Regions from separate parts of the Rhizobium sp. RHZ02 genome, predicted to be linked through region 3. Evidence: predicted binding sites of a transcription regulator. Region 3 holds the regulator's gene; each other region holds the start of a gene.
The links. Region 3 encodes LexA, which represses DNA repair genes until DNA is damaged. Its sites were predicted from a motif close to TGTTCNNNNTGTGTTCNG; they were not measured.
Positions count from the first base shown of each region.

Region 1: recA (recombinase RecA) is a predicted target of LexA. The motif match lies at 7,042-7,059, and genes of this name have one in related genera.
Region 2: IB244_RS20480 (glycosyl transferase) is a predicted target of LexA. The motif match lies at 3,634-3,651, and genes of this name have one in related genera.

Region 1 is NZ_JACUZX010000009.1:126,585-136,731, forward strand. Features, by position in the region: gene IB244_RS16020 (SixA phosphatase family protein) at 1-344, opposite strand, end outside; gene dksA (RNA polymerase-binding protein DksA) at 617-1,036, shown strand; gene IB244_RS16030 (flagellar biosynthetic protein FliO) at 1,113-2,129, opposite strand; gene cckA (cell cycle histidine kinase CckA) at 2,418-5,018, shown strand; gene IB244_RS16040 (pseudouridine-5'-phosphate glycosidase) at 5,046-5,972, opposite strand; gene IB244_RS16045 (carbohydrate kinase family protein) at 6,001-6,945, opposite strand; gene recA (recombinase RecA) at 7,186-8,274, shown strand; gene alaS (alanine--tRNA ligase) at 8,429-10,147, shown strand, end outside.
Region 2 is NZ_JACUZX010000015.1:113,778-123,924, reverse strand. Features, by position in the region: partial or broken gene ltrA (group II intron reverse transcriptase/maturase) at 144-1,503, shown strand; gene IB244_RS20490 (ribonuclease HII) at 1,622-2,299, opposite strand; gene IB244_RS20485 (PA0069 family radical SAM protein) at 2,410-3,567, opposite strand; gene IB244_RS20480 (glycosyl transferase) at 3,705-4,223, shown strand; gene IB244_RS20475 (hypothetical protein) at 4,415-4,732, shown strand; gene moaB (molybdenum cofactor biosynthesis protein B) at 4,765-5,316, opposite strand; gene IB244_RS20465 (4-(cytidine 5'-diphospho)-2-C-methyl-D-erythritol kinase) at 5,300-6,208, opposite strand; gene IB244_RS20460 (tetratricopeptide repeat protein) at 6,215-8,044, opposite strand; gene IB244_RS20455 (polyprenyl synthetase family protein) at 8,172-9,188, opposite strand; gene IB244_RS20450 (DUF2007 domain-containing protein) at 9,297-9,524, shown strand; gene IB244_RS20445 (tRNA1(Val) (adenine(37)-N6)-methyltransferase) at 9,532-10,147, shown strand, end outside.
Region 3 is NZ_JACUZX010000030.1:47,459-57,605, reverse strand. Features, by position in the region: gene lpxD (UDP-3-O-(3-hydroxymyristoyl)glucosamine N-acyltransferase) at 1-182, shown strand, start outside; gene fabZ (3-hydroxyacyl-ACP dehydratase FabZ) at 175-642, shown strand; gene lpxA (acyl-ACP--UDP-N-acetylglucosamine O-acyltransferase) at 639-1,457, shown strand; gene IB244_RS27575 (LpxI family protein) at 1,461-2,342, shown strand; gene lpxB (lipid-A-disaccharide synthase) at 2,339-3,520, shown strand; gene gltA (citrate synthase) at 3,550-4,839, opposite strand; gene IB244_RS27560 (ComEC/Rec2 family competence protein) at 5,515-5,871, shown strand; gene IB244_RS27555 (hypothetical protein) at 5,862-6,122, shown strand; gene IB244_RS27550 (hypothetical protein) at 6,189-6,596, shown strand; gene lexA (transcriptional repressor LexA) at 6,577-7,293, opposite strand; gene IB244_RS27540 (VOC family protein) at 7,493-8,377, shown strand; gene kdsA (3-deoxy-8-phosphooctulonate synthase) at 8,374-9,219, shown strand; gene IB244_RS27530 (methyl-accepting chemotaxis protein) at 9,240-10,147, opposite strand, start outside.

The DNA of each region.
Region 1 (10,147 bases), on a different contig from region 3:
TGGCCGACAAGCATGACAGAGCCGAGCGCCTCCTGGGCGTCGATGATCTCGAGGTAGATATCAGGCGATGCATTGTAGAGTTCATCGACGAATCGAAGCTCGAGCGTGGAGCCCATGGCCCGATGCACCGCGTCGGCAGTATCGCGGCAACGCGCTGCCGTCGAGCTCAGAAGCAGATCCGGCCGGTACCCCTTGTCCGCCGCTTTGTCGGCGATGAGCTCGGCGTCTGCATAGCCTTTCGCGTTCAGGGGACGGTCGAAATCACGCTGCCCGGGTGTTGCCCAAGCGGCTTCGGCATGCCGCAGCAGATAGATCCGGGAGGGTGGAGGCGTGATTGCAGCCATAGGAAAATCCACGTCGAAGGGACTTTTTCAGTAGCGGGTCGGCGGCACGCACGTCAACCGCAGCGCCAGGTGTTGCGGCCAAATCCGGGTAGGAAAGTGCGGAGTTACCGGGAGGCGAATAGGCGTTCGGGGGAATAGTGATGAGAAAATAGTCTGTTAGCTCAAAAATATGACAGATTTAAAAAACTGTTTACCTAGCGTATTTGGCTTGAATCACCAGTAGTGCTCGCGATATACACCCGCCACATGAGATCTGCTTCAGGAGAATCGCGTTGAGTGAGAAGATCGATCTTAGCAACTACGTACCCTCGGAAGAGGAAGAGTTCATGAACGGCAATCAGCGGGCTTACTTCAGAGCCAAGCTGGTCGCCTGGAAGAATGACATCCTCAGAGAGGCGCGCGAAACCCTCGACCACTTGGCCGAGGAAAGCGCAAACCACCCGGATCTTGCTGACAGGGCATCGTCCGAAACCGACCGGGCCATCGAACTGCGCGCCCGCGATCGCCAGAGAAAGCTGATTTCCAAGATCGACGCAGCACTGCAACGTATCGAAGACGGCACCTACGGCTATTGCGAGGAGACCGGAGAGCCGATCGGGCTCAAGCGGCTTGATGCTCGACCGATTGCGACGCTGTCTATCGAGGCTCAAGAGCGGCACGAGCGGCGGGAAAAAGTCTACCGGGACGAATAAGTCCCTACATACCGACAACAAAAAGGGCACCGCGACGCAAACCGTGGTGCCCTTTTTGTTTTGTTCGGTTGATCCGCTACTTGTCGCGGTTAACGCTCATCTCGCCGAAAATGCGTGCGACTTCGTTTTGAAGAGCGGCATCCGCGCCGGTGAGCGGCGCCATTTCAGGATCGCGGCGAGGCTGGTTGCCTGACGCCGGACCGGGTTTTGCGGCGGGCGCCTGTGGCGTCGGCACAATACGCTCGGCGGCAAGCGTGCTCGTCATTTCCTCTTCGAGAATGCGCTGGAAGTCGCTCGGCTGCGCGGCAGGCGCCAGCGTGCCGACCTCGACGAACGCCGATGACGGCTGTGCGGGCGCGGGAGTGCTCCGGACGGAAGGCTGCGTCACCTGCGGCTCGATGCGCTGCTGCGGCAACACGCGTTGACGGGCGGAATCGAGGATGTCTGCCGCGGCCGAGGCTTCGATCGGGGCTGGTGCCGGTCGCGGTTCAGGACGCGGGTCGAAAGACGGCGCTGGGCGTGGGGCACGCTCACGTTCGGCGATGACGGGCGCAGGCGAGGCGGGAGTCGCGACCATGACCGGTTCTGGCCTGGCTTCGATCGGCGCACGTTCGGGCACGTAGGGTTCGGATGGCGTATGACCGCGGACCGGGGGCACATACTGGGATTCGGTCGGTACGATGTGAACGGGCGCCGGCGGCTCTGGCGCTGCCTCGAGCTGTGGTGGCGCGATAGGGGCGGGAGCCGGCGCCACCAGGGCTGGGGCTGGTTGAGCATTTGCCTCGACCGGTGCGGACTTGTCGGTGGCCTCACCAATCCTGCTCTCGATGACGATATCGGTCGGCCCGCCGATCATGATCAGATGCTCGACGTCATCCCGACGGACGAGGACGAGGCGGCGGCGCGCATCGACGGCGGCTGCATCGAGGACCTGCAGCCGTGGTTGGCGGTTGCGGCCCCCCCGAAGGAAGGGCGAAGGTGCGCGGTTACGCATGAACCAGAGCACGACGATCAGCAGTAATAGAGCTATGCCAACGCCGCCGGCGGCGAGAAGGAAGCGGCTCCCATAGGCTCCCATGAGATCATCGAACATCTTGGCTTACTCCCTTCGCGGTTTTGAACCACATGGCGACTTTTACCACTTCGTAGACAAGTCGTGATGGCCTTGTCCAGTCATGCCAACCCGAAGTGGAATTCGAACATGCTTTCTTAACAACGCATTTTAATGGCGAAATTGGCGCTCTTCGTTGTGAATTCAATCAGTCTTCACAGAGAGCAGTGTTTTTGCGGAGACCGCAAATTGGTAAGAAGGAAAAGGCGCCTGATTCCTGCTTTGTCTCCTTGTTACGAGTGAAGCCCGGCAGGCCATGCGAGGGAATAGATGACGAGACCGCGTCAGGCCGACGATTATAGCGAACCGCTCTTGGACCGCGGGGGCCGCACGGGAACGGCTTTGCGGATCATCCTGCTGGCCCTTGTGCTGATCGGCGCAGCCGCGGCGTTCGTCGTTTTCAAGAGTTCTCTCGACAACGAAATGGTGCTCGGCGTTCTCGGCGTGCTTGCCATGGTCGGGATCTTCTTCCTCGTGTCGTCGGTGATCGGCTTTATCGAAGTCATGCCGCAGCGGCAGTCCGACAGCCTGGCGCGGGCATTTTTGAACAGTCACCCCGACGGCTCTCTCATCACCGACGACAAAGGCCGTATCGTTTATGCGAACGCGGCCTATGGCGAGTTGACGGGCGCTCGCAAGTCGACGGAAGTTCAGACGCTCGAAGCGCTGCTGTCGCGTCATCGGGAATCGAACGAGGCGCTCTATCGCCTTTCCAACGGGCTTCGCGAAGGCCGGGAGGGGAGCGAAGAATTCCGCCTGCTGCGGTCCCTGGGCCCCTCGACAAACGGTTCCGGAGCGCATTGGTACCGCCTGAAAGCACGGACCCTGCAGAGCGAGGAGATCGGACGCAAGCCGCTCCACATTTGGCAGATCAGCGACATTACCTCCGAGCGCGACGATCAGGAGCGGTTCTTCAAGGAACTGCAGAATGCGATCGACTATCTCGACCACGCACCAGCCGGGTTCTTTTCGGCCGGCCGCAAGGGAGAGATCTTCTACCTCAACGCAACGCTGGCGGAATGGCTTGGCATCGATCTTACCAAGTTCGTTCCGGGTTCGGTCACGATCGGCGATTTTGTCGCGGGCGAGGGGCTTGCGCTTATTCAGTCGGTGCAGGCCGATCCGGGCCTGAAAAAGACGGTGACGCTCGATCTCGACTTGAAGAAGATGAACGGCCAGAGCCTGCCGGCGCAGATCGTCCACAGCGTGACGTCGATGCGCGATGGCGCTCCTGGAGAGAGCCGGTCGATCGTACTGACGCGGCAGAAGAGCGGCGAGAACGATCAGTCCGCCTCGGCCGCCGCGATGCGATTCACCCGCTTTTTCAACAACACGCCGATGGCGATTGCCTCGGTGGATGGGGCAGGCAGGATCCTGCGAACCAATGCCCCATTCCTGAAGCTGTTTTCGGGTATCGTTTCCCGAGATGATGTCGAGAACGGCGCGCTGCTCGAAGTCATTGTGCAGGACAGCGACAAATCCAAACTGCAGCAGGCGCTCGCGGCGGCGAAGGACCGCCAGGGCGATATCCCGCCGATCGACTCGCGCACGCCAACCGATGAAGCACGCCATTTCCGCTTCTACGTCAACGCGGTGATCGACCAGAGCGACGAGACGCCGGAAGAGGCGGCGATCGTCTATGCCGTCGAGGTGACTGAGCAGAAGGCGCTCGAAGCGCAGATGGCGCAGACGCAGAAGATGAATGCGGTCGGCACACTCGCGGGCGGGATCGCGCACGACTTCAACAATGTCCTGACCGCGATCCTGTTGTCCTCCGATCATCTGCTGCTGCAGGCCCGGCCGGCGGACCCTGGCTTTGCGGATCTGATGGAAATCAAGCGCAACGCCAATCGCGCGGCCGTGCTCGTGCGGCAGCTGCTGGCGTTCTCGCGCAAGCAGACGATGCGGCCGACGGTGCTCAATCTCACCGATGTGGTTGGCGACCTCAGGATGCTGGTCGATCGCCTGCTGTCCGGTACCAACGTAAAGCTCGACGTCGAGTATGGCCGTGATCTCTGGCCTGTGAAGACCGACCTGTCGCAGTTCGAGCAGGTGCTGATAAACCTCTGCGTCAACGCGCGAGATGCGATGCCGCAGGGCGGGAAGCTGACGCTTCGCACGAAGAACGTGACGGCGGCAGAGGTGGCGGCTTTCAACTATTCCTACATGCCGCATGAGGACATGGTCCTCATCGAGGTCTCGGACAACGGGACCGGCATTGCGCCTGAGATCATGGACAAGATTTTCGAACCCTTCTTCACGACGAAGGAAGTGGGCAAGGGAACGGGCCTTGGCCTCGCGATGGTTTACGGCATCGTCAAGCAATCGGGCGGCTACATTCAGCCGGAGTCGGAAGTTGGCAAAGGCACGACGTTCCGCGTCTTCCTGCCGCGCCACATTGTCGAGCCAGCGGTTGCCGCGGAAGGCGATGCCGCCACGCCTACTATCGGCACACCTGCGGAACAGGCGCCCGCCGCGGTGGAGCAGCCCGAGGATCTGACAGGCTCGGCTGTGATCCTGCTGGTCGAGGATGAGGAAGCGGTGCGTCGCGGCGGCAAGCGCATGCTTGAGACGCGCGGCTATACGGTTTACGAGGCCGGGTCCGGCGTCGAGGCGCTCGATATCATGGACGAGCTCGAGGGTAAGGTCGACATCGTCGTTTCGGATGTCGTGATGCCGGAGATGGATGGTCCATCGCTGCTGCGCGAACTGCGCAAGAACTATCCGAACCTGAAATTCATCTTCGTTTCAGGCTATGCCGAAGACGCGTTTGCCCGAAACCTGCCGCCGGATTCCAAGTTCGGCTTCCTGCCGAAGCCGTTCTCCCTCAAGCAGCTTGCCGTCGTCGTCAAGGAGACGCTGGACAGTTAAGGGGCGCCCAGCGCCCCTTTTTCAAACTCAGCCAGCCAGCGCGACGGCAATTTCTGCCGCGAGTCGAGCATTGTTTTCCACCAACGCAATGTTGGTCTTTAGGCTCTGGCCGTCGGTCAGGTCGAAGATCGTGCTGAGCAGGTAAGGGGTTACTTCCTTGCCGCTGATTTCGTCGCGCTCGGCGCTGTCGAGGGCGCGCTCGATATAGATTTCCATTTCCTCGCGGGGGATCTCGTCTGCCTCCGGCACCGGATTGGCAATGAGCATGCCGCCGTCAATGCCGAGCTGCTCGCGTACAGTCTGGAAGTTGGCGATGGCAGCCGGGCTGTTCAGCGTCAGCGGACTGCGCAATCCGGACGAGCGTGACCAGAAGGCCGGGAATTCCTCGCTCTCGTAGGTGACGACAGGCACGCCCGCGGTCTCCAGGACTTCAAGGGTCTTCGGTATATCGAGGATCGCCTTGGCGCCGGCGCAAACGACGATGACGCTGGTGCGGCCGAGTTCCTCGAGGTCAGCGGAGATATCGAAGCTTTCTTCCGCGCCGCGGTGGACGCCACCGATGCCACCCGTTGCAAAGACCTTGATGCCGGCACGCTCGGCGGCGATCATCGTTGCTGCGACGGTCGTTGCGCCGTGACGGCGCTCGGCGATCGCAAAGGCGAGATCGGCGCGCGAAACCTTGAGGACGTCCTTGGCCTGCGCCAGTTGCTCCAACTGGTCGGATTCGAGGCCGATATGCAGCGTACCGTGAATGACCGCGATGGTGGCTGGGACCGCGCCCTGCTCACGAATGAGCGCCTCGACGCTGCGGGCCATCTCGATGTTGCCAGGGTAGGGCATGCCATGGGTGATGATGGTCGATTCAAGCGCCACGATCGGCGCGCCGCGCTGCTTGGCGCTTGCGACTTCCTTGGAGTAGGCGATCGGCAGGAGGGGGGAGATCGGTTTCGTCATTGTCGCTTCCATTTCATCGGTATTGCCTTCAATGCAAAATTCTCGCCGGCGGAACAAGGGAAAGCGTCTCCCTCACGAGATCTGGGGAGAGGTTTTCATTGACGGCATGCGGCGATTGTACGGTAAGTGCCGCGGCCGCGGCGCCCTCCCTGATGGCATCGGCCAAGGAAATTCCACGCATCAATCCGGAGATAACGCCGGCTGCAAGCGAGTCACCCGCCCCGGTGACATCCGCGACATCTTCGAGGTTTGCCGGCTGCTGGGCAACAACATGGCGATCCGCGAAGGCGATCAGCTCGCGTTGGCCGCGGGTGACGACGCCACCGCGTAAACCGATGTCACCCAGCAGTGACGGCCAGTGCGCGGGATCGTTTGGGCGCTCGCCGGTCAATGCGGCAGCCTCGGCCTCGTTGAGGAAAAGATAGTCGATCCCTTCGATGCATGGTTTGAGCTTGAGGGCCTTCGCGGGCGAGATGGCGATCGCGCCCACCGGCTTGCCGAGAGCTTTTGCGCGCTCGACGATCGATGCCAGCGTCTCTGCCGGCAGGTTGGCATCAATGAGAATGAAATCGGTGGCGGCAAAGGCGTCACGTACGGCACGGATCGAAAGGCGCCGCGGCACGAACATCCGATAGAGATCCATGTCGGCAAGCGCAATCACGAGGTTTCCGTCGTTCTCGATGATTGCGGTGTAACTCGGCGTCTTCCGATCCAGGAAAATGAAGGGGCGATCATGAACCCCAGCGAAGTCGGCCGCCTCGCCGACCATCTCGCCGATCGGATCGCCGCCACGCGGTGAAATCATCGTCACATCGAAGCCCAACCTGGCAAGGTTGCGCGCCGCATTGAAGCCGCCGCCGCCCGGCTCCTCAAACCACGAGCCTGGATTGCTGGCGCCTGGCACGGTGTCGCCTGAGATGCGTCCGCGCCTGTCGATGTGGGCTCCGCCGAGGACAAGAATCTTCCGCTTCATTTCATCGTCCCGCATGGTCGAAAGATACGAATCGTCCTGCCGCCGCTGGTCGGCTGGCGACCAGAGCGCTATATCTAAGCCGTTGCTTTCCATCACGAAAACAAATGTAGAACACTGGCAAGTTTACCTTTTTGTTTCAATTATTTGCACGCAACTTGCGCAATGAGAACAAATGCGGTACAAAATCGCCATCGCTGGCGACATTGCTTGAGCGGCTTCAATAACCTAAAGGTGGATCGAATGTCACAGAATACATTGCGGCTTGTAGAGGACAAATCGGTGGACAAAAGCAAGGCACTTGAAGCGGCACTCTCACAGATCGAGCGGTCGTTCGGCAAGGGCTCAATCATGAAGCTCGGCTCGAATGAGAATGTCGTCGAGATCGAGACGGTTTCGACGGGTTCTCTCGGGTTGGATATAGCGCTCGGCATCGGCGGCCTTCCAAAGGGCCGTATCATTGAGATTTACGGACCAGAAAGCTCGGGTAAGACGACGCTGGCGCTGCAGACGATAGCGGAATCGCAGAAGAAGGGTGGCATCTGTGCCTTCGTCGATGCGGAACACGCGCTTGACCCGGTTTACGCCCGCAAGCTCGGTGTCGATCTGCAGAACCTCCTGATCTCGCAGCCGGATACTGGCGAGCAGGCGCTCGAGATCACCGATACGCTGGTGCGTTCCGGCGCTGTCGACGTTCTTGTCGTCGACTCGGTTGCCGCGCTGACGCCGCGTGCCGAAATCGAAGGCGAAATGGGCGACAATCTGCCGGGCCTTCAGGCGCGCCTGATGAGCCAGGCGCTGCGCAAGCTGACGGCTTCGATTTCGAAGTCCAACACCATGGTCATCTTCATCAACCAGATCCGCATGAAGATTGGTGTCATGTTCGGTTCGCCGGAAACGACGACCGGCGGCAACGCGCTGAAATTCTATGCGTCCGTTCGCCTCGACATCCGTCGTATCGGTGCAGTCAAGGAGCGGGAAGAGGTCATCGGCAACCAGACGCGCGTCAAGGTCGTCAAGAACAAGATGGCGCCTCCCTTCAAGCAGGTCGAATTCGACATCATGTATGGTGAAGGCGTTTCGAAGACCGGCGAACTGGTCGACCTTGGTGTCAAGGCGGGTATCGTCGAGAAATCAGGGGCCTGGTTCTCCTATAATAGCCAGCGTCTTGGCCAGGGCCGCGAAAATGCGAAGCTGTTCCTGCGTGACAATCCGGATCTCCTGCGCGAGATCGAGACGGCGCTTCGTCAGAATGCTGGCCTGATTGCGGACCGCTTCCTGCAGAATGGCGGCCCTGATGCAAATGACGGCGACGAGGCTGCAGACGGCTGATTTGCCTGGCGGTTTCCCAGAGTTCAAAACCGGTCGCATTCCTAATGAGATTGCGGCCGGTTTTGTTTGTCTGCTGGACAGTGGTTAAGGCGAGCGATAAAAGCCACTGGATTTAAGTTTTGACCTGCCTTCCGGCAGCATTGAAGGGCATAGCATGAGCGGTGTGAATGATATCCGGTCGACCTTCCTCGACTACTTCAAGAAGAACGGCCACGAAATCGTTCCGTCGAGCCCGTTGGTGCCGCGCAACGATCCGACGCTGATGTTCACCAATGCCGGCATGGTGCAGTTCAAGAACGTTTTCACCGGTCTGGAGCAGCGTCCATACAAGACGGCCTCGACCGCGCAGAAGTGCGTCCGCGCCGGCGGCAAGCATAACGACCTTGATAACGTTGGCTACACCGCACGCCACCACACCTTCTTCGAGATGCTCGGCAACTTCTCATTCGGCGATTACTTCAAGGAGCGGGCGATCGAACTTGCCTGGAACCTGATCACCAAGGAATTTGCGCTCGACGCCAAGCGGCTGCTGGTCACCGTCTATCACACGGATGATGAGGCCTTTAACCTCTGGAAGAAGATCGCAGGCCTGCCGGACGAGAAGATCATCCGTATTCCCACCAGCGACAATTTCTGGGCGATGGGTGATACCGGCCCGTGCGGCCCATGCTCGGAAATCTTCTACGACCACGGCGCTCATATCTGGGGCGGCCCTCCCGGTTCGCCGGAGGAAGATGGTGACCGCTTCATCGAGATCTGGAACCTCGTCTTCATGCAGTACGAGCAGGTCACGAAGGAAGAGCGCATCGACCTTCCGCGTCCGTCGATCGATACCGGTATGGGACTAGAGCGCGTCGCGGCAGTTCTGCAGGGCAAGCACGATAACTACGACATTGACCTGTTCCGTGCCCTGATCGAGGCTTCCGAGGAGGTCACGGGTGTAAGGGCCGAGGGCGAGCGCCGTGCGAGCCACCGTGTCATCGCCGACCACCTGCGCTCCTCTGCGTTCCTGATTGCCGATGGCGTGTTGCCGTCCAACGAAGGCCGCGGCTACGTGCTTCGCCGCATCATGCGCCGCGCAATGCGCCACGCCGAGCTCCTGGGTGCCAAGGAACCGATGATCTGGAAGCTGTTGCCGACACTCGTTCAGGAGATGGGTCGCGCCTATCCGGAGCTGGTGCGTGCGGAATCGCTGATCTCCGAGACGCTGAAGCTGGAGGAAACTCGCTTCCGCAAGACGCTGGAGCGTGGTCTTTCACTGCTTTCCGATGCAACGACGACGCTCGGCAAGGGCGACATGCTCGACGGCGAAACCGCGTTCAAGCTTTACGACACCTATGGCTTCCCACTCGATCTGACGCAGGATGCGCTGCGCGCCCGCGAAATCGGCGTCGACATATCAGGCTTTACGGACGCCATGGAACGCCAGAAGGCCGAGGCGCGCTCGCACTGGGCCGGCTCCGGCGACAAGGCTACCGAGACGATTTGGTTTGAACTCAAGGAAAAGCACGGCGCGTCCGAGTTCCTCGGCTACGACACTGAGACCGCAGAAGGCGTTGTTCAGGCCATCGTGAAGGACGGTGCCGCGGTCGATGCTGCGTCGGCCGGCGACAAGGTTCAGATCGTCGTCAACCAAACGCCGTTCTACGGCGAGTCCGGCGGCCAGATGGGCGATACCGGTGTCATCACCTCCGATACCGCGAAGGTTGAAATCACCGACACCCAGAAGAAGGGCGAGGGCCTCTTCGTCCACATCGGCACTGTTGTCGAGGGCACAGTGAAGGCCGGCGAGCCGGTTGCGTTGACGGTCGACCATGCGCGCCGTTCGCGTCTGCGCGCGAACCACTCCGCCACCCACTTGCTGCACGAGGCG
Region 2 (10,147 bases), on a different contig from region 3:
GCCGTCCACATATGGGGAGATCTCGCCTTGCGCCTGAAAGGGCGACGGTGTCGAGCCGGAGTGAGACGTCAGCCGAGGCGGTAGTAGGGAGCGCATAGGCGCGAACGAAGGTCCGAACGAGAGAGAGTGAAGTTCCTCCAAGGATGAGCAAGGCCATGCGTCAGATGCCGGAAGTGTCCGGGCGATCGGAGAGGCAAGCGGGTGAAGCCCGCCGGAGCTCCGGTCGCGACGAAGCCGAGCCCCCGCCGAGGATTGGGAACGACACAGGCGCAGGGCTGCTTGAGGTGGCCCTGCGGCGAGAGAACCTTCTGCGGGCGTGGAAGAGGTGCGGGCCAACAAAGGCGCGGCGGGCGCGGACGGTCTGGACATTGACCAGACGGCCGCAATGCTACGCATCTCTTGGCCTGCCATCCGCGACAGCCTGCGGGAGGGGACGTACCGGCCACAGCCGGTGCGTCGGGTGATGATCCCGAAGCCAGGGGGCGGCGAGCGCGAGCTTGGCATCCCCACGGTGCTGGACCGTCTGATCCAACAGGCGCTCCTGCAAGTCCTCCAGCCTATTCTTGATCCGACTTTTAGTCAGCACAGCTACGGCTTCCGTCCTGGAAGGAGTGCACACGATGCCGTCCTGGCGGCGCAATCGTTCGTGCAGTCCGGACGGCGGGTTGTCGTGGACGTTGACCTGGAGAAATTCTTCGACCGGGTTGACCATGACATCCTGATCGACCGTCTGCGCAAGAAAATCCCCGATCCCGGCGTGATCCGCTTGGTACGGGCCTATCTGAACGCCGACATTGTTGATGGGGTGTGGTCCTCAAGCGGACCCGAGGCACGCCGCAGGGTGGGCCGCTGTCGCCGCTTCTGGCCAATGTGTTGCTGGATGAGGTGGACAAGGAACTTGAACAGCGGGGCCATGCCTTCTGCCGCTATGCCGACGACTGTAACGTCTACGTGCGGTCACAGCGGGCGGGCGAACGGGTGATGGCTCTGCTGCGGCGGCTTTATGGCCGACTTCGCCTCAAGGTGAACGAGACCAAGAGCGCCGTTGCCAGTGTCTTCGGCCGCAAATTCCTCGGCTATGCTTTCTTCAAAGCACCAGGACGGGTGGTCAAGAGACTGGTCGCCGACAAGGCCATCAAGGCGTTCAAGGAGCGCATTCGCGAACTGACACCGCGCGTGACGGGTCGATCCCTGAAAGCGGTGGCAGAACGGCTGCGTATCTTCGTGTGCGGATGGAAAGCCTACTTCCGGCTGGCGCAAACATCTCGGGTCTGGCAAAGGCTGGACGAATGGATGCGTCACCGTTTGAGGGCTATCCAGCTCAAGCAATGGAAGCACAGCAGGACTATCTTCCGGGAACTGACGGTTCGGGGGGCAAAACCCGATGTGGCCCTACAGGTGGCGGCAAACGCCCGCCGCTGGTGGCGCAACAGCGGCAAGCTCATCAACGCCGTTCTCACCATCAGATGGGCCGACCAACTCGGAATGCCCAGACTCGCATAACCTCAATCCCTCGAACCGCCCGGTGCGGACCCGCATGCCGGGTGGTGTGGCAGGGGAGCGATCACATCGAGCGCCCCCTATGCCGATTTGGAGCTGTAATGGTAAGTCGCGGACGGGATCAATCGCTGTCGAGCTCGATACCCTGCACCTTCTTCAGCGGGCTGAAGGTCATCCTGTGCAGCGAGCAGGGACCGTGCTTCTCGATACCGGCCCTATGTTGCGCGGTGCCATAGCCGGCATGCGCGGCAAAGCCGTAAGCCGGAAAGGTGCTGTCGGCGCGCGCCATCATCCGGTCGCGCGTCACCTTGGCGACGATCGATGCGGCGGCGATCGAGACGGAGCGCGCATCACCCTTCACGACTGCCTGGCCGGGGCAGGCGAGCCCAGGCGGAACGTCAAGCCCATCGGTCAGGACAAAGCTAGCTGGTATCGACAGGCCGCAGATGGCGCGGCGCATGGCATCCAGACTGGCCTTGCGGATATCGGTCTCATCGATGCGCGTCGAACTTGAAGAGGCGATCGAGACGGTCGCGGTTGCGAGAATCTGAACGAAAAGCTCTTCGCGCCTCAGGGCCGAGAGCTGCTTGGAATCGTTCAGGCCTTCAGGAATGCGTTTCGGATCGAGAATGACGGCTGCCGCCACGACGGGACCGGCCAGCGGCCCCCGTCCGGCCTCATCGGCACCTGCAACCGGCCAGTGACCGGCCTTGCGCGCCTTCAGCTCCAGCCGGAAATCCGGCACGAGGGGGACATCTTCGAAAAGCATGGGAGAATCGGGTGACGTGCGACGGCTCATGCAGCTGACCCTCGCACGCCAACCCGATTTCCTGCAAGTCCCCGGATCAGGGCGGCGGGCCGGGGACTCCAGCGCGGAAGGGCAGGGCGACCATCCGCGAAGCTGAAATGTCAGAGCAGCGAGAGCTGGACGCCGCTGCCATCGGGCGGAACGAACAGGTCGTCCCGCAGCCGCATGCTGCGCCGGGTCATGCCCAGCCGTTTCGTCGCCATTTCGAAACGGCGCGCAATCTGCCAGGCATAGGGTCCGGCGCCCTTCATTCGCTTGCCGAACTCAGCATCGTAATCCTTTCCGCCGCGCATCGAGCGGACCAGCGACATGACGTGACGATAGCGGTCGGGATAGTTCTGCAGCAGCCAGTCGCGAAACAGCGGCGACACCTCGAGCGGGAGACGCAGGATGACATAACCCGCCTCGGTGGCACCCGCCGCGTGCGCCGCATCCAGAATTCGCTCAAGCTCATGGTCGTTGAGCGCCGGAATCATCGGGGCAGCCAGGACCGATGTCTGGATGCCTGCCTCGGAGAGCGCGCGGATGGCCTCCAGCCGGCGCGTCGGCGTCGAGGCGCGGGGCTCCATGGTCCGCGCCAGCTTTCGGTCGAGCGTCGTCGCCGACAGTGAAACGCGGACAAGGTTTCTTTCCGCCATCGCCGAGAGAATGTCGAGGTCGCGCAGGATCATTGCCGACTTGGTTACGATCGAAACCGGATGGTTCGCCTTTTCCAGCACCTCAAGGATCTGCCGCATGATGCGCCATTCCTTTTCGATCGGCTGGTAGGGATCGGTGTTGGTGCCGATCGCGATTACCCGCGGCTTGTAACCAGGCTTCGCCAATTCTCGCTCCAGGAGTTTCGCCGCATCCGGCTTGGCAAACAGCTTGGCTTCGAAGTCCAGACCGGCCGAAAGGCCCATATAGGCATGCGTCGGCCGCGCGAAGCAGTAAATGCAGCCATGCTCGCAGCCGCGATAGGGATTGATCGAGCGGTCGAAGGGAATGTCCGGCGACTCGTTGCGGGTGATGACCGTTCGCGGCTTCTCGATCTGCACGTCGGTCTTGAACGGCGGCAGATCCTCAAGGTTCTGCCAGCCATCGTCGAACGCTTCCCGACGCAGAGGCTCAAAGCGCCCGTTCGGATTAAGCCCGGCCGCACGCCCACGGCGGCGGTCGACATCGATCCGCAGGCCGGCAGATACGATCATCGTATCGGCAATATCTGCCGTATGGGCAGGCGCGAATGCGGCCTGCCCTGCAAGGGACTGCTCATTCATCGGATTCTCCGCTGGCGGAAGCTTTGCTTCCATCCGTTTTGATGATTAAATTCCTATCGGCAAAAAGAGAACAATGCAAGAACAAAATGAGGAAAGTGTCGCTGGCAAATTTTTGTGCGGCGCTCTATGAATAGGCAATGTTGACAGTTGTGCTGGAATGCCAGGATCAGGAACCGGAACTGGCGCAGACATTATCGGTGTTGGTTGCAGGCGCAGTGGAGGGGCTCGTCAGCGACGTCGTGGTGCTGGACCACGACTCGCGGGATGGAACGTCGAGGGTGGCCGACGCCGCCGGCTGCCGCTTCCATTCACAATGGGATATCAAGGACATAGTGCATTCGGCGCGAGGCGAGTGGCTCCTTTTCGTGGAACCGGGGGCGCGACCGCAGACCGGCTGGATCGACGAGATTGCTGAGTATATGATCCTGAACAAGCTACCGGCGCGGTTCAACGCGTCGCGCGGATACCGACGGCCGTTCCTGCAGCGTATCGGGCGTGTTTCGTCGCCGCTGGAGCTAGGTCTTCTCCTTCCGAAGGCGCAGGCGATCGCTGCCGCAAGAAGCGGAATGCGTCTCGCGGAATTCGCGAAGGGGCAAAAGCTGCGCAAGCTCAGCAGCGAGCTGATTCCATCCTGGGTCGCGCGCGCGGCGCGATAGTAGGTAGGGCGCTGCTCCGCGTGCCACCCATGCGGATAATTGGCGCCCGATACAATTTTGCGCTATAATTCCATCATGGCGCCGCCCGAGCGCCTCGCTTCGTGACGGTCGACCATGGAATGCCGGCAGACGGCAGAACAGGTCAGCGGAAGTCTCCTCTTCTGCCGGTTTCCGGCAAAAGGAGGTGCGTCATGAAACGCAATATGATCCGCGGCCTGATAGCGGCCGTCATATTGACGACATCGATGATCGCGCATCCGCATTCGGCAGCATCGCAGATGATGCGCAGTTGCGCAGGCCGATCCGAGGTCGTCAATTTCCTCGACAAGAATTTTGCCGAGAGACTGACGGCGGTCGGGCTGATCAACCAGAACGCCATGCTTGAGGTCTACGCCGCGCAGAGCGGCACGTGGACGCTGCTCATCACGGATGTTCACGGCGTAAGCTGCATCCTGCTGTCGGGTGATAGCTGGGATACGATGCCTGCTCTGCCGGGCATAGGGGCATAGAGCGGCAGACGGTCGCCTGCCGAAGCAGTCCGTTACTTGCCGGCGCCGCGCTTCAGGTGCTCATCGAGGCGCGGCATGATCTCCACGAAATTGCAGGGCATGTGGCGGTAGTCGAACTGGGATTTCAATATGCCGTCCCAGGCGTCCTTGCAGGCGCCAGGCGAGCCCGGCAGCGCGAAGATGAAGGTCGCGTTGGCAACGCCCGCCGTGGCGCGGGACTGGATCGTCGAGGTGCCGATCTTGTCGTAGGAGATACGGTGGAACACTTCCGAAAAGCCATCCATCCTCTTCTCGAAGAGCGGCTCCAGAGCTTCCGGGGTGACGTCGCGGCCGGTAAAGCCGGTTCCCCCCGTGGTGATGACGACGTCGATATCGTCGCGTTCGGTCCACGCCTTCACGCGGGAAGCGATCGCCTGCCGATCATCGGGGACGATCGCGCGGTCGACCAGCCGGTGCCCCGCCTCCTTGATTCTGGCGGCCAGCGTATCGCCGGAGCGGTCATCGGCAAGCGTGCGTGTATCCGAGACCGTCAGCACGGCAATGCCGACAGGAATGAAGGGACGCGTTTCATCCAAACCCGGCATCATGACCTCCCGCAGTCGTTTCCGTGGCTTCGAAATACCAGTCCGGCCGTTCGCGGTGAAGCGCGGCGGCGGCGTCTTCCGCCGCCGCAAGCGTATGGAAGATACCGTAGCAGGTCGCACCGGAACCAGACATGCGAACGAAAGATGCGCCCTGCTTCTTGAGCATCGTCGAGATCTCGGCAATTTCGGGCAGCAGGTCGCGAGCGACCGGCTCAAGGTCATTGCGCGTAGCGCGTATCGCCTCGACCCAGTTGAAACGCGGCGTCATGTCGAGCGGCGGATTGGCCTTGTTCGTCAGCCTTCGGAAAACCTCGGGCGTTGATACGCCTTTCAACGGGTTTGCCAGCACCATGGCAAAGGCCGGCATGTCGTCGACAGGCACGATTTGCTCGCCAATGCCCCTGGCGATCAGCGGTCTGCTCGCCAGGCACATAGGCACGTCGGCGCCAAGTCGAATGGCGATTGCCTCGATGGTCGCGTTCAGAAGCGAGACATTCCAGAGCCGCATCAGACCGCGAAGCGTAGCCGCCGCGTCGGCCGAGCCGCCGCCGATACCGGAGGCAATCGGCAGGTTCTTTTGGAGATGGATGCGGACGGCGGGAGCGGAGCCGCCCTCGCGAGCGATCGCCTCGCGCATAAAGTCCCGAGCCTTCAGGACGAGGTTGTCGTCGCGGCTGTCGTCAAGCGCCTCGGCAAAACGCCCGGAGATCACGAATTCATCTTTATCCGCCAGCGCAAAGCCCAGCCGGTCACCATGTTTGGTGAAGGTCACGAGCATGTCGAGCCGATGGTAGCCATCGGATCTCTGGCCCGTCACATGCAGGGCCAGATTGATTTTTGCCGGAGCGTCCTCGATGACCGTCACGTCATCGCCCATACTCGCCTCTGGCATCGCCGATCAGGACTTCTTATCGGTAGGCTTCGGTTGGATCGGCGCCGGGTCAGGCTGTTTCTTGTCCGCAGCCTTGGAGTTGTCTGTATCCTGCGGCAGGCCGTTGGCGATTTTGTCCTTGATCTTCGGGATCTCGGATGCCTCAGGGTCGGAGCCGAGCGCGCGGTTCCACTGGTAGACGGCTTCGAGCTTGCGTCCGACGCGCCAATAGGCATCGCCCAGATGGTCGTTGATCGTCGCGTCGCCGGCCTTGATCTGCGCAGCCTTCTCCAACTCCTCAACCGCTTCGGCGAAGCGGTTCAGCCGGAAATAGGCCCAGCCGAGAGAGTCGATGATGTAGCCATCGTCGGGACGCAGGTCGACCGCCTTCTTGATCATCGCCAGCCCCTCGTCGAGGTTCCGGTTCATGTCGATCCACGAGTAGCCAAGGTAGTTTAGAACCTGCGGCTGATCCGGGTTGAGCTCCAGCGCCTTGCGGAAATTCGGCTCGGCCTGGTCCCATTTCTTCAGGCGCTCATAGGCAATGCCACGCTGGAAGAAGACAGTCCACGCGCCCTTGCCCGGCAGTGGGCCGATAACTTCGACAGCCTTGTCGTAGTTTTCGGCCATCGCGGCGTAATCCTTCACGTCCGACAGCACGCTGCCATAGGCGAGGTAGCTGCGAACGTCGTTCGGATCGGAGGCAATCAGGTTCTGAAGGTGCTTGCGTGCCTCATCCACCTTACCGCCCTGTGCAAGTGCAAGGCCGAGCTGAAGCTCGGAGATGCGGCGCATCGGCGAGTTCTCGGGTACCTGCTGGTAGAGCGCGATGGCGCGGTCCATCTGCTCCTGTTTCTCGGCAATGCCACCGAGCATGACGAGCGTATCGGCGCTATCGGGATCCAGCGTCTTGGCGGTCTGCAGGTAGAGCGAAACAATATCCTCGGCGCCGTCGCGGTTCAGCGCGCCACCGATGGAGAAGAGCACGCCGGCAGCACCCTGCTTGGCCGTCTGGATCTGCTGCTCCTGCTTCTCGCCCTTTTCGATGCTCTGGCGCAGCGCTTTGAGCGGCGCGTAGTTGGGCAGCAGGTTGTCGCCGACGGAAATTGCGTCGAGCGCCTTCTGCTTGTTGCCCTGTGAGGCTTCGAGCCGGGCAAGAGCGATGACGGCGCGCATGAAGGTATCAGGAGCGGTCGCGCCGCCGTCCTTGTCGAGCACGGCGTCGTTGAGGTTCTGGCGAGCGGCCCTGATGTCGCCGTTCACGATCGCGATCGCGCCGGCATTGTATGACTTGAAGATGCCGACCCAATCCGGTCCCTTCATCTTCTGGATCGTGGTGAGGGCTTCCTTGCCACGGCCGGCGCCGACGCGGGCCCAAGCGGCGAGCAGATCGTTCATCATCCGGTCGAGATCGTTCGGTCCGGTATATTTCAGAAGGGATTCAGCCGTCTTGTATTCGCCACGGCGAATGGCATCCATGCTGCGCACGATGGTCGTGATGCGCTCGACGGTCGGATCACCCTTCAGGTCGTTGGCGTATTTCACGCCGTCCTGGATGTCGCCGTTCAAAAGCAGCGAGATCATCAGTCGCTGGCGGATTTCCGGATTTCCCGGCTCGATCTGCAGCGCCTTCTTGTAGAGTTCGATCGCCGTCTCGTAATCGTGATCGACATCGGCGGTCCGGGCAGCCAAAAACGCACCGGAGAAGCTCGTGACGCTATCCGGATCGAAGATCACTGTCGCGGCATCGTCCTTCTTGGCCGTCTCTTCGGCATTCACGCCGCCGAGCGCTGCCAGCGATATGACCGCTGCCATGGCTGCGCTCGAAAGAAGACGGATGGCAAGTTTTTGCCGCATTAGAAAACCTCTCTTGTGGCAGCCGGCCTCGTCCGACTGCAAATCAGTTGAAATGACTGACTCACAACAGGATGGCTTTTTTGAAGCGGTCCTGCAATAAAATCAGCCCGCGATCAGTGACCGTCGATTAATTGACGCGCTCGATGCAAAAGTCGATGACTTCCATCAGGGCCGATTTCCATGCCGTGTCGGGAAGGGGCGCAAGCGCATCGCGTGCGATCGTGCCGTAGTGAACCGCCCGGGCGATGGTATCGTTCAGCGTGCCGTACTTGGTAATCAGGCCAAGTGCCTTTTCGAGATGCTGGTCGCTGCTTTCGCCGCCTTCAATGGCCTGACGCCAGAAGGCGCGTTCTTCCTCGGTGCCGCGGCGATAGGCCAGGATCACAGGCAGCGTGATCTTGCCCTCGCGGAAGTCGTCGCCGACATTCTTGCCGAGATCGGCTGCCTTTCCGCCGTAATCCAGCGCGTCGTCGACCAGCTGGAAGGCCAGCCCGAGGTTCATGCCGTAGGACTTCAGCGCGTTGCGGCCGGATTTGCCGGCATCGGCGACGATCGGGCCGACTTCGGCAGCCGCGGCAAACAATGCCGCCGTCTTCGCGCGGATGACGGCGAGGTAGTCGTCCTCAGTTGTTTCCATGTTCTTGGCGACGGAGAGCTGCAGCACTTCGCCTTCCGCGATCACGCAGGCAGCCGAGGAGAGCACGTCGAGCGCTTCGAGCGAGCCGACCTCGACCATCATGCGGAACGCCTGGCCGAGCAGGAAGTCTCCGACGAGCACGCTGGCCTGGTTGCCCCAGATCATGCGAGCCGTGGACTTGCCGCGGCGAAGGTCGCTCTCGTCGACCACATCGTCATGCAGCAGCGTCGCGGTGTGCATGAACTCGACCGATGTCGCAAGCTTGATGTGGTTTTCGCCCTTGTAGCCGAACAGCGCAGCCGAGGCCAAAGTCAGCATCGGGCGCAGACGCTTGCCGCCGGACGAGATGAGATGGTTGGCCACCTCAGGAATCATCTGGACGTCGGAACCGGCCTTGGAGAGAATAAGCTGGTTGACCCGTTGCATGTCCGCCTTGGTCAAATCGACCAGCGGCTTGACGGATGCCAGTTTGTTTTTGCTTTCTTCAAGCGGTATGACCACGCCCAACGACCCGGACTCCTGTTAAATTATTGGGTTCGACAATAGAAAGGGGCGATTGGCGCGGCAAGGGGTGAATTGTCGCGTCGCGCAAATTTGAAAGGGATTTTCCCGCAAATGCATGAACTTATTCGCGCCAATGATCCCGTACTGCTCTCCTTTGCGGAGAGTCTGCTGAAGGATGCGGGGATTCACTGCTTCATCGCCGATCAGGGCATGAGCATTCTGGAAGGGTCACTCGGCATGCTGCCGCGCCGGCTTCTCGTCGATGATGACGAGGCGGATCGGGCGCGCCGCATTCTCGTGGATGCCGGGCTCGGCGACGAACTGCGGATGCCGAAGTGAGCTTTTGATGACGGAAGATGTTGCCGAGACCATAGATGCCTTTCACCGGGGGCTGTTCCATGTGGTGCAGCCGAAGGGCAGGGGGCATCGCTCGGGCATGGATGCAATGCTGCTCGCAGCGCTCGTTGCCGACGATCGTCCGATCAAGGTTGCCGATCTCGGTGCCGGCGCGGGTGCTGCAGGCTTGGCCGTCGCGTCACGGCTGCCGGCCGCGGAAGTCGTGCTCTTCGAGCGCTCGGGCGAGATGGCTGACTATGCGCGCCGCAGCATCCTCCTGCCTGACAATGCGCATGTGGCCGGCCGCGTTTCAGTCGTCGAGGCGGATGTGACGCTAAGGGCGAAGGCGCGAAACGAAGCCGGTCTTGTCGATGAGAGCTTCCATCATGTCATCATGAACCCGCCGTTCAACGATGCAGGCGATCGCCGGACGCCCGATGCCTTGAAGGCGGAGGCGCATGCGATGACGGACGGACTGTTCGCAAGCTGGGTGCGGACGGCCGGGGCGATCATGATCCCCGGCGGACAATTGTCCTTGATTGCGAAGCCGGAATCGATCGCCGAAATCATCGATGCCTGCGGACGCCGTTTCGGCGGCATCGAGGTGACCGCAATCCATCCGCGCG
Region 3 (10,147 bases):
GACATATCAAGATTGGCGACGGGGTGCAGATCGCTGCAAAGAGCGGCGTGATCGGAGACATCCCCGCTGGTGAGCGCTACGGCGGTGTGCCGGCCCGCCCCATCAACGATTTTCTACGGGAGACGGCCGCGATTTTGGCGCGATCAACCGGCGGCAAGAAAACGGGAGAAAAGAATGACTGAGGAAGCAAAGACTTCGCTCTCTTCGGCAGATATCATCGAGATCATGAAGCTGCTGCCACACCGGTATCCGTTCTTGCTCGTAGACCGGATTATCGAGATCGATGGCGACGAATCCGCGGTCGGTATCAAGAACGTGACTGCAAACGAACCGCATTTCACCGGTCACTTTCCGGAATCGCCAATTATGCCGGGAGTTCTGCTCATCGAGGGGATGGCGCAGACGGCCGGCGCGATCTGCGCCAAGAAGCAGGGCGAAACCGGCAATCTCGTCTACTTCATGACGATCGATAACGCGCGTTTCCGCAAGCCGGTCGTTCCCGGCGATCGCGTCGAATACCACGTGAAGAAACAGAAACAGCGCGGTAATATCTGGAAGTTCCATTGCGATGCTAAGGTTGATGGAGCGCTCGTCGCCGAAGCCGACATCGGGGCGATGATCGTTCGCAAGGATCAGGCATGAGCACGATAGCAGCCAGCGCCAGCATTCACGCCATGGCGGTCGTCGAAGATGGCGCCGTGATTGGCGAGAACGTGAAGATCGGCCCTTTCTGCCATGTCGGGCCGAAGGTCGTGCTGGGTGATAACGTGGAGTTGCTGGCGCATTCGGTCGTATCCGGCAGGACGACGCTTGGTAAGGGGTGCCGCGTTTTCCCGATGGCCGTGATCGGCGGCGATCCGCAGAGCGTCCATCACGGCGGCGAAGAAACGACCTTGACGGTCGGCGACAACTGCACGTTCCGCGAGGGCGTCACGGTGAACACGGGTACTGCCGATTTTGGTGGCCAGACGATTGTTGGCGACAACAACCTTTTCCTGGCGAATTCGCATATCGCCCATGACTGCCGGGTAGGAAACAACGTCATCATGTCCAACAACGTGATGCTCGCCGGCCATGTGACGATTGAGGACCGTGTCATTCTTGGTGGTGGCTGTGCCGTGCACCAATTCACACGTGTCGGTCGCCAGGCGTTCGTCGGCGGTCTCTCTGCGGTCAGCTATGACGTCATTCCCTATGGCATGCTGAACGGCAATCCGGGCCTTCTGAGTGGACTGAACGTCGTTGGCATGACCCGCGCCGGTGTTGACCGGGCGACGATTCATGCCGTGCGGCGCGCCTACAAGGCGATCTTCGAAGGCGCCGGTTCGATCCGTGCCAACGCCGCCGTGATCCGGGATGAATACGCCGATTGCGAGCAGGTCCTTCAGATCCTCGACTTCATCGCAGCCGATAGCGATCGTGCTCTTTCCTCTCCGACCAGGGGACAGAAAGGGTGATGCTTGGCTCTCGCGGGTGACATGGCAAAAGGCCGCTTGGCCATCATCGCAGGTAGCGGGCTTCTGCCGTCCTATGTCGCCACCGCGGCGCGGCAAGCAGGTGAAAATCCCTTTATTATCGCTCTGAAGGACGAGGCCGATCGCTCTTGGGAAGGCTTTGACCATGCGGTTATCGGGGTCGGAGATTTTGCCGCTCTCAGTCGGATATTCGAAGGCAACGGCATCGACCGCGTCGTGATGTCTGGTGGTGTACGCCGGCGTCCGGAATGGCGCGAAGTGCGGCCGACGCTGAGGACCCTCGTGAAATTACCGTCGACAATCCGGACGCTGCTCGCTGGTGGCGACGATACCGTGTTGCGGATGGTCATCACGCTGATCGAAGAGAATGGGCGCCGGGTCGTCGGCGCGCACGAGATCGCACCGGATCTGCTGGCATCGGTCGGTCCGCTGGGCGCCGTGCGACCAAGCCTCGATAATGCGAAGGACATCGCGCGAGCCGCAGAAGCAGCGGATGCGCTCGGCAGGCTGGACGTCGGTCAAGGGTCGGTGTCGGTCGGCGGTCGCATTGTCGCGCTCGAAGGCGTGGAAGGCACGGACAGCATGCTGGAGCGTGTCGCCGAGCTGCGGTCGGCGGGGCGAATTTCTCAGCGCCGCCACGGCGTGCTGGTGAAACTGTGCAAACCGCAGCAGGATATCCGCGCGGACCTGCCATCGATCGGCATTTCGACGATCGAGAACCTGCAGAGAGCAGGACTTGCCGGAGTGGCTGTGGAGGCGGGCCGCTCGCTCATCCTGGAGCGCGACGCCGTCATCAAGGCTGCCGATGAAGCCGGTATCTTTGTATGCGGACTGGATAGGGGATTGCCATCCTGGGGGCTGGCGTGAGCGAAGCTTCACTGAGAGTTGCCATTGTTGTTGGAGAGGTTTCGGGCGACCTCCTGGGTGCCGACCTGATCGCCGCTCTGAAACGAAAGTTTCCTGGCGACGTGGAACTCATCGGCGTTGGCGGCGAGGGGCTGGAGGCGCAGGGTCTGCGCTCGCTTTTCGATTTCGCCGACCTTCAGGTCATGGGCATCACCCAGGTGCTTTCGAAGCTGCCGCGGCTCGTTCGGCGTATCGGTGAGACGGCGTCGGCCATCATCGCCGCAAAGCCTGATGTGCTTATTATCGTCGACAGTCCCGACTTCACGCACAGGGTCGCAAAGCGTGTTCGCACGGTGCTGCCCACCTTGCCTGTCGTCAACTACGTTTGCCCCAGCGTATGGGCGTGGAAGGAATACCGGGCGCAGCGCATGCTCGCCTATGTCGACCATGTGCTCGCTGTGTTGCCATTCGAACCGGACGTGATGCGCAAGCTGGGCGGGCCGCCGACAACTTATGTCGGCCACCGCTTGACAGCCGATCCCAACCTGTTGGATGCACGACGCCAGCGCGCGCAGACGAAGCCGCGAAACCAGGCCGACCGCAAGACAGTCATGCTTCTGCCGGGTTCGCGCTCGTCGGAGATCGCCAAGCTGCTGCCACACTTTGGCGATGCCATTAGCGAGTTGGTAGCGCGCAACGGCGAGATGCGTATTATTTTGCCGACGATGCCACGCCGCGAAGCCATGATCCGTGAGCTCGTCAAGGATTGGACGGCCAAGCCGGAGATCGTGACGGGAGCCGAGGCGAAGTGGCGAGCGTTCACGGAGGCCGATGCCGCCATGGCTGCCTCCGGCACTGTCGTGCTTGAGCTGGCTTTGACGGGCGTTCCCTGTGTTTCGGCGTACAAGACGGACTGGATCATCAGGCTCATGACCAGCAAGATCAAAACGTGGAGTGCTGCGCTTCCGAACTTGATCGCCGATTACGCTGTTGTGCCCGAGTATATCAACGACGTGGTCCGAGGCGGCAGCTTCGCTCGCTGGATGGAGAAGCTTTCAGCGGATAGCCTGCCACGGCAGGCAATGATGCAGGGCTTCGACGTTCTCTGGCAGAGAATGCAGACCGAGAAGCCGCCGGGAGAACATGCGGCAGAGATTGTTCTTGACGTTCTCCAAAAGAAAAAGCCCGGTCATTTCTGACCGGGCTTTTTGCTGTCTGTGATCGCCGATTAGCGCTTGGAAACCGGCACGTAGTCGCGCTCCGGTTCGCCGACATAAAGCTGGCGCGGGCGACCGATACGCTGCTCTGGATCTTCGATCATCTCGTTCCACTGGGCAATCCAGCCGACCGTACGGGCCAGGGCAAACAGCACGGTGAACATAGTCGTGGGGAAGCCCAGGGCCTTCAGCGTGATGCCGGAGTAGAAGTCGATGTTCGGATAGAGCTTCTTCTCGATGAAGTATTCATCGGTTAGGGCGATGCGCTCGAGTTCCATCGCAACTTCGAGCAACGGATCGTCCTTGACGCCGAGTTCGCCGAGAACCTCATGCGTCGTCTTCTGCATGATCTTGGCGCGCGGATCGTAGTTCTTGTAGACGCGGTGACCGAAGCCCATCAGGCGGAACGGATCGTTCTTGTCCTTGGCGCGGGCGATGTATTCCGGAATGCGGTCAACAGTGCCGATCTCAGTCAGCATGTTCAGCGCTGCTTCGTTGGCGCCGCCGTGTGCCGGGCCCCAGAGGCATGCAATGCCGGCTGCGATGCAGGCAAACGGGTTTGCACCCGACGAGCCGGCGAGGCGGACGGTCGAGGTCGACGCGTTCTGCTCGTGGTCGGCGTGCAGGATGAAGATGCGGTCCATGGCGCGGGCCAGAACCGGATTGACCACATATTCCTCGCAAGGAACTGCAAAGCACATGCGCAGGAAGTTCGACGCGTAGTCGAGATCGTTCTTCGGGTAAACGAAGGGCTGGCCGATGTGATACTTGTAGGCCATGGCGGCCAGCGTTGGCATCTTGGCGATCATACGCAGGCTTGCGACCATGCGCTGATGCGGATCGGTGATGTCGGTGGAGTCGTGGTAGAACGCCGACAGCGCGCCGACGCAACCGCACATGACAGCCATCGGATGTGCATCGCGGCGGAAGCCCGTGAAGAACCGGCTCATCTGCTCATGCACCATCGTGTGATGCGTCACGCGATAGTCGAAGTCCTTCTTCTGGGCTGCGGTCGGCAGTTCTCCGTAGAGAAGCAGGTAGCAGACTTCGAGGAAGTCGCCGTGCTCGGCGAGCTGCTCGATCGGATAGCCGCGATGCAGCAGTACGCCGGCGTCACCGTCGATATAGGTGATTTTCGATTCACAGGACGCGGTCGAGGTGAAACCAGGATCGTACGTGAAGGAAGCCGTGTTCTTGTACAGGGCGCCGATATCGATGACGTCAGGACCGATGGTGCCGCTCTTGACGGCGAGATCGACTGATTTGTCACCGATTTTCAGTGTTGCGCTTTGTTCCGTCATTATGATCCTCCAAACTGGCGGTTGGCGCCATAAAAGCGCCATAGGGTTAAGCGTCGTCGATGATTGCTATATGATCGCGCGCCTAATGCCAAGTTACCGTGACGCCATTTTGTGCATCGCAGTATCAACTTTTGGGCACTTCTGCGATGACCCCTGCGCATAGCAGAAGCTGATGATTATCCTTAGCTTTTCCGGCTTCCGATTTTCCTTCAGATTTCAATCGATTATTCTTGCTTGGAAGCCCGTTAGCTTTCATTCTGGTTGTACGGGCGGCTGTTTTTGGGCGCAATGCATGCCGGGGTTGAGGCCATTGGAGGTGAGGGAAGCCACACCCGGCGCGGACGCGTTTGGGCGCGCGCCACAGCCTTCTTTTCTCGTGCCACGAGTTCCTGCGGAACCTCCGCTAACTTTCCAGACGCAATCCTTCGTGCCGTGGCCGACACGGATAAGGACTGCGTCGGATCGTTGTACCGTGTGGCTTCGTCTCGCCGTGGCAACGGAGATAGAGCATGCGCGGTTCTTCCTGGTTTCGTCCGTCTTCGCTGGGGCGGGCGCGATCCTCTGGTTCGTGCTTGGAAGTGCCCCCGGCCGAGCTCCGGATGTCGTTTGCGGCGACGCTTGCCCTCGTCGCCGGTTTACGCGATCTGGTCAAGAAGGCCGCCGCACGAACATCCCTTGCTGCAGGTCGCCGCAGTAACGCCCGTCGTTTTCATCATATGCTTCTTTGGTGGCATCCTGCTGACCGCGATGATCGGCGGCTTCTCGACCGCGCTTTTCGCCGTCGAGCACTTCCACCGGCTCAGCGCTTATGGTCTGCCGGCAAATCTCATGGCCATGCCGGTGGTCTCTTTCGTGGTGATGCCGATGGGCATGCTCGCTATGCTGCTGACACCTTTTGGCCTCGACGTCATTCCATGGAAAATTGCCGGTTTCGGGCTCGACATCGTGATCGCCATTGCCCAGATGGTCTCGACCTGGGCGGCAATATCGATATCGGCAGATTGCCGGGTTGGTATTTTCCTGTGGCGGTAGCAGGGTTCCTCTTACTTGCCCTTCTGCGCACCAAGATCCGCTACCTCGGCGCTGGCATTGCGGGGCTGGCAACAGTGCTTGTTGTGGTTGCGCCGAGCGAGCCGCCGCCCGACATGGTCATTGCCGAAGACGGCAATCTCGTCGCGATTGTGAGAGGACAAGTCCTTGCACCGAACCGGCCGCATCCGCCTGACTTCATTTTCGACCAATGGCGAATGGCGCTCGCCGCGGAGCTAGATCAACCAACGTAATTGTTGGAGGGTGTCAACGCTATCAGGCGGCGGGACAGTCAAGGCAGATCGGAGAGGTTATCTGCCGTGGAATTGCGCAATGCCCGCGATGCGTTACGTCAGGCTGCGACGAGCGCTGAGAACCGATTTGTATGCCTGAAAGGCGCCTGGTGCACAGCCACGCACGATAGCGGCTACGTCGTGACGATCGTCGAAAATCCCGCTTACTTCGGCGCTGCCTGCGATACGGCCGATATCGTCGTGACACCCGCTCGCCTCCGCACGACGGGGTGCCGGTCGGGCGCACTTTTGTTCACCGGCGAAACCTTGCGTCGCTTTGGTGCCGCTGAGGTAAGGATCGACGATCAAGGTAGCTCCGTCGTCACGACGGCCTATACGAGGCCCGACCGCCCTTGGATCCGCCATCGGGCGTATAATTGGCGAAGCGGCACCTTTGACGGCGAGCCGCTTGCCTTCAATGATAGCGGCGAATGAGGCCGACAAGCTTGCCCTGGACCTTGACACGGTCAGGCCCGAAAATGCGCGTCTCGTAAGCCGGGTTTGCCGCCTCAAGTGCGATGGAGGCGCCTTTCCGGCGGAAGCGCTTGAGCGTCGCTTCCTCATCATCGACAAGCGCAACAACGATGTCGCCGGCATTGGCGGTGCTGCCGTTGCGGATGATTACCGTGTCGCCATCAAAGATGCCGGCCTCGATCATCGAGTCGCCCTTGACCTCAAGCGCATAGTGCTCGCCTGGGCCAAGCATGTCCGCCGGAACCGTGATGTCATGGGTATTGTTCTGAATTGCCGAAATCGGTACGCCGGCAGCAATCCGTCCCATGACCGGTACAGAGGCAGGACCGCCGTTGTCAGCCTGCGGCGCTGGCTTCGGCGCCACAACTGGCTGTGGTTTGCCGAGGCTGCCTTCGATAACGCTCGGCGAAAAACCGCGGCGGGGCTGCAGGCTCGGGTTATATGCCTCGGGCAGTTTGATGACTTCCAGAGCGCGGGCTCGATTCGGCAGTCGGCGAATGAAGCCCCGTTCCTCCAGCGCGGTAATCAGGCGGTGGATGCCTGACTTCGACGCGAGGTCCAAGGCATCCTTCATTTCATCAAAAGAAGGGGGGACACCGGACTCCTTCATTCGCTCGTGAATGAAGAGAAGAAGCTCCTGTTGCTTGCGCGTCAGCATCGAAGTTGAACCCCAGAGTCGTGAAACAAAGCCAGAACAGACACTATATGTTCCATATGTGTTCCGCAAGTACCTAAATTTTCGTAAATCTTGCCTGCAACTTGCTGAGTTTTTGCGTCTCATTTGACCGAAAGCGTAGAAGGGGGTTGCATTGTCCTGTTGCCCGGCGCACATCTTCGCAAATTCCGGAGAAGTTGCCATGAGCGAAGCACATCCGCTGGACCACATCGTGCTGCCGGTTCCAAATATCAGGCTCTCGCGCGAGCGTCTCGGAAAGCTGGGATTCACCGTCGCGCCCGACGCCCGGCACCCGTTTGGGACCGAGAATGCCTGCATATTCTTCGCCGACGAAACTTATCTGGAGCCTCTCGGGGTCGCCAATGCCGAACTGCATGAAGCTTCGGCGCAGAAAGGCAATGTCTTCACCGCGCGGGACCGTGCCTTTCGATTCCGATGTGGAGACGATGGGCTGTCTGCCGTGGTCTTTGCGACGGCGGATGCCGATCGCGACCATGCCCGGTTTCTGTCCGAAAAGATCAATGGCGGCGAGATGCTGCAGTTCGAGCGGCCGATGAAGATGCCCGATGGCTCGGAGGTGACGGCTGCATTTAAGCTCGCCTTTGCAGTTGACCTGCGCGCTCCAGATTTCTTTTTCTTCACATGCCAACGTGTCAACCCGCTGCCAGCCGACCGGAAAGCCCTGCAAGTGCATGCAAATGGGGTGGTTGGGATCGCAGAGATCGTGCTTGGGGCACCCGACCCCAAGGCGTTTGGACCATTCCTGCGCGCCGCCGCCCACAGCTTGGGAACGACCAATGAGGCCTTCGGTGTGAGTGTGACAACTCCGAATGCCAGAGTGAGTGTTCTCTCCCCGGATGGACTGGACGCCTACTTCGACATCCCTGCGCCTTCCGACGATCGCGGTCTGCGTGGTGTTGCCATCGTTTTCAAAGTAGGCGATCTCGCCGTGACAGAAGCGCAATTGGCTGCTAACGGGATGACCTATACGCGCAAGAACAATCGAATTCTGGTGAAGGCCGCGCCCGGACAGGGCGCTCTCTTCGCCTTCGAGGAGAAACGATGAGCCAGACAAATTCCGAAGTCGTGGTCGGCGAAGGCGCCGGCCGCGTCACCTTTTCGAATTCCGGCAAGCTGTCGCTGATTGCCGGGCCTTGTCAGATGGAGAGCCGCGAGCATGCCTTCATGGTCGCCGGTGTGCTGAAGGAACTCTGCGACAAGCTTGGTCTCGGCCTCGTCTACAAGTCCTCCTTTGACAAGGCGAACCGGACGTCGCTGTCAGCGCAGCGCGGTATCGGCCTCGAAACGGCGCTTGAAGTGTTCGCCGATCTCAAGAGGGAATACGGCTTTCCTGTCCTGACCGACATTCATACCGAAGAGCAGTGTGCCGAGGTGTCCACCGTCGTCGACATCCTGCAGATCCCAGCTTTCCTCAGCCGTCAGACCGACCTGCTCGTTGCCGCCGCCAAGACCGGCCGCGTCATCAACGTCAAGAAGGGGCAGTTCCTCGCGCCCTGGGACATGAAGAACGTCCTCAACAAGCTGAATTCGAGCGGAAATCCGAACATCTTGCTTTGCGAACGCGGTGCTTCCTTCGGCTACAATACGCTGGTCTCCGACATGCGATCGCTGCCTATCATGGCGGCGATGGGCGCCCCCGTGGTCTTCGACGCCACGCATTCGGTCCAGCAGCCGGGCGGGCAGGGCGGTTCGAGCGGAGGGCAGCGCGAGTTCGTGGAGACGCTCGCGCGTGCGGCGGTCGCCGTCGGCGTCGCTGGCGTATTCGTGGAAACCCACGAAGATCCTGACAATGCGCCTTCGGATGGTCCCAACATGGTCTATCTGCGGGATATGCCGCGGCTTCTCGAAAAGCTGCTGGCCTTCGATGCGATTGCCAAGGCGGGATAAATGGATGGACGTGCACGCCGTCAACCGGCGAGCGCCAACCTCGTCTTTGTGGGATATGCCGATCCTGCCGTCCTCTCCGTGCCTTCGAGAGCGAAGCGGGAGAGCAGGTGATTGAGGTGTAGCGCCTCGTTGCCAAGCTCGCGGCAGGCTGCGCTGGTTTCCTCCGCCATCGCGGCGTTTTGTTGGGTGACGCTGTCCATGGTGTTGACGGCGGCATTGACCTCGACGAGCGCGGTCGTCTGTTCAGAGGAAGAGCGCACGATCGCCTCGATCAGCGTCGTCACCTTCAGCACCTGCTGATCGATACTGTTCAAGGCTTCGCCGGTGCGGTTCACCAAGGCAACGCCGGTTGACACCTGACTGGACGAAGTCTCGACCAACTGCTTGATTTCCTTCGCCAGCTTGGCAGAGCGGCCGGCGAGGTCGCGCACTTCTTGCGCCACGACGGCAAAACCCTTTCCGGCCTCGCCGGCACGAGCGGCCTCAACACCAGCATTGAGCGCGAGCAAGTTGGTCTGGAAGGCGATCTCGTCGATGACGTTGATGATTTCGCCGATCTGCACGGATGATGCTTCGATCTTCTCCATCGCAGCTACGGCCTCGTGCACGACAGTTGCCGAATAGCTGGCGCTTTCCTTCGTCACCGTCATCATCGCGTTTGCTTCATGGGCGCGTTCCGACGAGTTTTTGACCGTAACCGTGATCTGATCTAGCGCCGAGGCTGCCTGCTCCAGCGATGCGGCCTGATGTTCCGTTCGCCGGGCCAGATCATCCGTGCTTGTTGCGATTTCGCTAGTGCCAGTCCTGACCGTAGTGGTTGCCGTCGCGATATCCCTCATTGTGCCGGAAAGCGTGCGGACGCTCGAATTGAACTGCTCGCGTAGCCTCTCGTAGTCTGGCGCGAACGCTTCGTTGAGCTGGACGGTGA